DNA from 2 places in the Gordonia sp. LMA167 genome. Region 2 is predicted to be linked to the other one. Evidence: riboswitches for the same ligand, from Rfam matches in the RefSeq annotation. Region 2 holds a riboswitch; the other holds the start of a gene.

Region 1 (3,404 bases), 1.5 Mb from region 2:
GCAAGAGCGGCGTCGCTGGCGGTGCCGATCCCGGCATCGAGTACCACCGGCACCTGCGCCGCCTCGACGATCATCTCGATGTTGTGTGGATTGGCGATCCCCAGCCCGGTTCCGATCGGTGAACCCAATGGCATCACGGCCGCCACGCCGAGATCCTGCAGCCGTGCGGCGAGCACAGGGTCGTCGTTGGTGTACGCGAGCACGGCGAAACCATCGTCGACCAGCGCGCGGGCCGCGTCGACCAGCTCGATGGGGTCGGGCAGCAGTGTGCGCTCGTCGGCGACCACTTCCAGTTTCACCCAATGTGTTTCCACGGCCTCGCGCGCGAGCTGGGCGGTCAGGACCGCCTCGGCCGTGGTGTGACAGCCGGCCGTGTTGGGCAGGATCGCGATGTCCAGACGCCGCAGCAGTTCGACCATGCCGGTGCGTGATTCGGGACTGACCCGCCGCAGAGCGACGGTCGTCAACTCGGTGCCGGACGCGACCAACGCACGTTCGAGTACCGCCAGATTGGCGGCGCCGCCGGTACCCATGATCAGCCGCGACTCGAACTCGCGGTCGGCGATGCGTAGTGGCGCATCCGATTGCGTCATCAGCCGGCTATCCACCCTGCACCGCCGTGACGATCTCGACGCTGGCGTTCGCGTGCAGGAGACGATCCCACAGACCACGTGGCACCACTTCCCCGTCGATCGCGACGGCGATTCCGCGATCCGGAAGTCCCATGGTCGCAACCAGTTCGCCAACGGAGGCGTCGGACTCGAGGTCGGTTGTCTCGCCGTTGACGACGATCGTCATCATCGATTCCCTCCTTCAGGGCCGGCTCCGACGGCCGCAGGTCCAAGATCCGCGCTGTCGGCGATCATCGCCAGGAACGCGTCGGCAGTGTAGGGCGCCAGCAGGATTCCGTTTCGACCATGACCGGTGGCGACCATGACGCGCTCACTCACGCGACGGATGATCGGCAGACCATCGGGCGAACACGGACGCAGGCCGGCGCCCGCCTCGGTCAGCTCGTAGGTCCGCAGGCCGGGCATCAGCTCCACGGCGTCGGAAAGCAGATCGGTCACGCCACCGACCTCAGGATCTGCGCTCTTCTCGTCGAATGGCTCGTATTGTGTTGCGCCGACGACGATGCCATCGGTGCGCGGCACCAGATACACCGACCGTCCATGCATGCGGGCCCGCACCACCCGGGACGGGGGCGGCACCGACCAGCGGGTGCGTCGCAGCCGGAGGATCTCCCCCTTCGCGGCGTGCAGGGACAGACCGGGCAGCAACGATCGTGTGCCGAGTCCCGCGCACACCAGAATCGCGTCCGCGTCGAGATCGTCGAGATCGGTGACACGGTGATCGACGACCTCACCACCGCCGCCGACGACGGCGTCCTGCAGCCGGGTGAGCAGGCGCCGATTGTCGACCGCACCCTCGCCGACTGCCAGATATCCGCTGTGTAGACGCGAACTCAGTCCCGACTCCATACGGCGGATCTCGGCGGAATCCACCCGATGCAGTTCCTCGGACGCTCGCGGCTGCTGCGTCCACACGAACTCGGCGAGGGTGGTCAGGTGTTCGGCGTCCGCCGCCGAGGCGGCGACGAACAGCGACTCGCTCGCCGTCATGATCATCGGATCCCCGAGCCGGGCCACCAAGTCCGGCCACCGTCGCACCGACGACACCGACAGCCGCAGCAGTTCGTCTTCACCGGGGTGGCCCTCACCCAACGAGCCGAGCATCCCGGCCGCCACCCACGCCGCACGCCGCCGCGGCCCGTCGTCGTGGACCCGGACCTGATATCCGGCGTCGACGGCGGCCAACGCACACGTCAGGCCGATCACACCACCGCCGACGACAGCGAGTGTCGGCGAAATCCCATCATGAGTGTCACTACGCACCAGAGCGCATCCTTCCTTCGCCGGCATTACCCGGATCAGGTCAAACGGTCTGCAGGGGTCGACCTGCACTCTCAGCCCGGCGGACCCCCGGGCTCCCGTGTCGTTCGCGATCCAGCCTACCGTTACCGCCGTGACCGCTTCACGACAGTCGAGAATCGCCCGTCTCGCCGACGCCCGTCTCTATCTGTGCACCGATGCCCGCCGCGAACGTGGCGACCTGACCGAGTTCGTGGCTGCCGCCCTCGCCGGTGGTGTCGACATCGTGCAACTGCGCGACAAGGGTTCACCGGGCGAATCCGCCTTCGGCACCTTGGAGGCCCGCGACGAACTGCAGATCCTCGCCCGGCTGCGCGACCTGACCCGGGATCACGACGCCCTGCTCGCCGTGAACGACCGCGCCGACATCGCAGCGCTGGCGGGCGCGGATGTGCTGCACGTCGGGCAGGGTGACCTCCCCGCCGACCTCGTCCGCCGGATCGCCGGCCCGGACATCGTCATCGGGCTCTCCACCCATGACACGACACAGTTACGGTCTGCGATCGCCGACGACGACGTCGACTACTTCTGCGTCGGCCCGTGCTGGCCGACACCCACCAAGCCCGGACGCACCGCGCCGGGGCTTGCGCTGGTCGAGGCGGCTGCGGCGGCCCCATCCGGCAAACCGTGGTTCGCGATCGGCGGCGTGGATGCCGATCGCCTCGAGGCGGTGACCGCGGCGGGAGCCGACCGCGTCGTCGTGGTTCGCGCCATCACCGGCGCCGACGACCCGGAGTCGGCGGCGAGAACGCTGCGTCAACGTCTCTGAGGTCGAGGAACCCGCCGTCGGTCATCGGTGATCACCGGTCACTCGGTGACGAACGACACCGCCTCGCCGAGGTCGGCACGGGTGGTCCGGAAGGTGTTGACCGGCGCATCGACGTCGGCGTAACCGAACGAGATGCCGGCGACGACGTGACGGTCGGCGGGGATGTCGAGGACCTCGTGCAGGACGTCGGAGTACGACGCGAGTGCGGCCTGCGGCGCAGCGCCGAGCCCCATCGCCTCCGCGGCCAGCAGGAAGGTGCCGATGTAGAGACCGCAGTCGACGGCGCCGTAGGTACCCAACGTGTCGGTGGTGGTAATCAGGGCGACATGCGGTGCGTCGAACAACTCGAAGTTGCGGCGCATCTGCAGCGCCTTGCCCAGCTTGTCCTCGCGGGTGATGCCGAGCGTCTCGTAGAGCTGCATTCCACACTCGCGCCGACGCTCCTGGTAGACGCCCTGGTAACCGGGCGGCCACGCGATGTCAGACGAGATCTCACCGCCGCCGTCGACATGGCGCAGCAGCACCTCCCGCACCCGTGCGGTACCCGCTCCCTCGGTGACGATGACCTGCCACGGCTGTGTGTTGCACCAGGAGGGCGTGCGCTGCGCGAGTCGCAGCAACCGCTCGATGTCGTCGCGCGGCACGGCGTCGGGGCGGAACTGTCGGCAGGTCCACCGCTTGTCCATGAGCTCCTCGAGCACCGT
Region 2 (3,404 bases):
CGACGAGGTGCGGATCGTGGACGAGCACGGGGTCGATGTGGCCGACGGCGTCGAGGGTGAACTGGTGGTTCGCGGCCCGTACACGATCCGCGGCTACTACCGGGCCCCCGACCACAACGCACGCTCGTTCACCCCGGACGGTTATTACCGCTCCGGTGACCGCGTACGTCGGCTGCCGTCCGGACACCTCGCGGTCACCGGACGGATCAAGGACACCATCGTCCGGGCGGGGGAAAACGTGGCCGCCGACGATGTCGAGGAGAACCTGCTCGCGCACAACGCGATCCGACAGGCTGCAGTGATCGGGGTGCCCGATGAGTCACTCGGAGAAAGGATCTGCGCCACCGTCGTCCTTGCGCACGATCATCCGACCGACCAGCCCGTGGAACTCCCGGACATCCGGGCCTTCCTGACCAGCCGCGGCCTGGCATCGTTCAAAATCCCCGACATGCTCGTCGTCGTGCGGAGCCTGCCGGTGACAGCCGTCGGCAAGATCGACAAGGCCGCGCTACGGAATTCGCTGAACATCACCTGACCCGGCGATCCGTCGGCTCCCGACGACCTGACGGCCCTTGGTGATTCAGGATGCGGGACCGTTCTCCCGCCAGTAGGCCTGCGACTTCACCCGGGACTTGCCGAGCTTGTAATCGTTCTTGAACACACCCGCGACCGCGCGGGTGCCCTTCATGTCCAAAGCGACCCAACCGAAATGGCCGGTCGCGTCGAATGCGGACCCGCGGACCGCGTCGGCCAGCGCGGAGCCGTCGCGCCGGATCCAATTGATGGTGTCGTGATCGCGCAGTCGCAGCGGCAACGCCTTGTCCGCCTCGTGGACATACTCGAACCAGATGGTCGCCGGCGCAGCCGGATCGGCGGACGCGGAGATCGCGTCGAGCAGTGAGTTGATGCCGGGCAGCGAGGCCGTGTCGCCTGCGATCAGCCACCCCGCCGGGGTCGGATCGGGGATGGCGAACTTGGAGCCCATGAACGTCGACGCGATCGTGTCGCCGGGCCGGGCCGCCAGCGCCCACCGCGCTGCCGCGCCGTCGTGGATCGCGAACTCGAGGAAGAAGGAGTCGGTGGCGGGATCGGGGTCGACGAGGGTGTAGGCACGCTGATGTAACTTGCCGTTGCGGTTCTCGAACCAGATGCGGACCCACATCGTGGGGTGAACCGGACGGTCGGCGAGCAGGCCACCGCCGGTCATCCCCAGCCTGATGTAGTCGTCGGTGACCTTCTCGGTGCTGGTGACGGTGAGCTCGTACTCGTCGGCGCCGAGCAGTTTGAGGACAGCGCCCTGCCACCCCTTCGACTTGGCTTTCGTCGAATCCGCTGGATCGAGCTCGTCGGAATTCGTCATGCGCACGGCCTTCCCCTCCACAGCAACAGCATTTGTCAGGATAGCCTACGCTAACCTGACAGCCGTACTGCCGGAAGGCCCGATCAAGCGGGCGCGAGCGGCACGATCCCGGGGTGAGCGTCGAGATACTGCTTGGTGAACGAACACACCGGCCGCAGACGTGCACCCTGATCGCGGACATACGCGATCGCGCCGACCATCAGGCGCGTACCGAGACCATGCCCGGTGTACTCGTCGTAGAGCACCGTGTGCAGGATCGTGATCGTGGGTTTGCCGTCGACGAGATCCCTGCTGTAGCCGAGCACACCGACGAGGTCGCCGGCCACCCACAGCTCGAATCGATCCCGATCCGGATTGTGGACGACCTGGGCGATCTGCTGCAGAATCGCCTGCGCGGACTGCGGTGGGCGATGTCGATGTTTTCGCTGCACGATTCCCCTCCTGCACGCGTCACTGATCGCCGCTGCCGGGACTCCCCTTCTCGACGACGGCGGGGATCACACCCTGTGATCCGGGTCACACACTACCCTACGATCGCGTAGGTTCCCGGCCCAGTCGCCGCACATCGCGCCGACATGGGCGTTGAGCAGGAACTTTGGCCCACCTCCACCAGCGGGCGGTCATGACACGTAGGGTGGGCGGTGTCCGGCCCGCTTGGGTCGGGCGACAATTACACACGCGGGGGCTCCCACGATCACCGGGGGCTGAGATGGCGACAGGCGGTCGCCGACCGCCTGAACCTGTCCGGATAATGCCGGCGTAGGGAGCCGCACCATGGGAACTTCTGTATCCACCGCCTCGACCGTGACCACCGGTCCGATCGAGGGCAGCAGCAAGCACCACCTCGAGATCGATCACCTTCGCATTCCCCAGCGGCGCATCCACCTCACCAACGGCGAGCACCTCGACGTCTACGACACGTCCGGCCCGTACACCGACGCGGCCGCCACGATCGACGTCGAACGCGGCCTGCCGCGGACACGGGATGCGTGGCACCGACCGGAACCGATCGACGGCGCGTCGACGCAGCTCGCGTGGGCACGCGAGGGCGTCGTCACCGACGAGATGCGGTTCATCGCCGCACGCGAGGGCGTCGACGTCGAACTCGTGCGCAGCGAGGTCGCCGCGGGGCGGGCCGTCATCCCGGCGAATCACCGCCACCCCGAATCCGAACCGATGATCATCGGCAAGCGGTTCGCCGTGAAGGTGAACGCGAACATCGGCAACTCGGCGGTCACCAGTTCGATCGCCGAAGAGGTCGAGAAGATGGTGTGGGCGACCCGCTGGGGCGCGGACACCATCATGGATCTGTCCACCGGCAAGGACATCCACATGACCCGCGAGTGGATCATGCGCAACTCGCCGGTGCCGGTCGGCACCGTCCCGATCTATCAGGCCCTCGAGAAGGTCAAGGGCGACCCCACCGCACTGACGTGGGAGATCTACCGCGACACCGTGATCGAGCAGGCCGAGCAGGGCGTCGACTACATGACCGTGCACGCGGGAGTCCTCCTGCGCTACGTGCCGCTGGCGGCCCGCCGGGTGACCGGCATCGTGTCGCGGGGCGGATCGATCATGGCCGCGTGGTGTCTCGCTCATCACGAGGAATCGTTCCTGTACACGCACTTCGACGAACTGTGTGAGATCTTCCGTCGCTACGACATCACGTTCTCTCTCGGCGACGGACTGCGGCCGGGGTCGATCGCGGACGCCAACGACGAAGCACAGTTCGCCGAACTCCGTACCCTCGGCGAGTTGACAAAGATCGCCAAATCCCATGGCGTACAGGTGATGATCGAGGGGCCCGGCCATGTGCCGATGCACAAGATCGCCGAGAACGTGCGCCTCGAGGAGGAACTCTGCGAGGAGGCACCCTTCTACACGCTCGGACCGCTGGCCACCGACATCGCACCCGCCTATGACCACATCACGTCGGCGATCGGTGCCGCGATGATCGCGCAGGCAGGCACCGCGATGCTGTGCTACGTGACGCCCAAGGAGCACCTGGGGCTGCCCAACCGCGACGACGTCAAGGTGGGCGTGA

The links. A riboswitch is a leader RNA that binds a small molecule or an ion and turns the genes downstream of it on or off. The one in region 2 is predicted to bind thiamine pyrophosphate.
Region 1: linked by a shared signal. The riboswitch ahead of thiO (glycine oxidase ThiO) and the one ahead of thiC (phosphomethylpyrimidine synthase ThiC) in region 2 are both predicted to bind thiamine pyrophosphate.

What each region holds. Positions count from the first base shown of each region.
Region 1 covers NZ_CM176708.1:169,138-172,541, forward strand. Annotated here, with positions in the region: gene ACVT6V_RS00720 (thiazole synthase) at 1-593, opposite strand, end outside; gene thiS (sulfur carrier protein ThiS) at 601-798, opposite strand; gene thiO (glycine oxidase ThiO) at 798-1,922, opposite strand; TPP riboswitch at 1,890-2,004, opposite strand; gene thiE (thiamine phosphate synthase) at 2,026-2,700, shown strand; gene ACVT6V_RS00740 (nitroreductase) at 2,739-3,404, opposite strand, start outside.
Region 2 covers NZ_CM176708.1:1,691,611-1,695,014, reverse strand. Annotated here, with positions in the region: gene ACVT6V_RS07595 ((2,3-dihydroxybenzoyl)adenylate synthase) at 1-535, shown strand, start outside; gene ACVT6V_RS07590 (siderophore-interacting protein) at 581-1,360, opposite strand; gene ACVT6V_RS07585 (GNAT family N-acetyltransferase) at 1,444-1,791, opposite strand; TPP riboswitch at 2,029-2,143, shown strand; gene thiC (phosphomethylpyrimidine synthase ThiC) at 2,135-3,404, shown strand, end outside.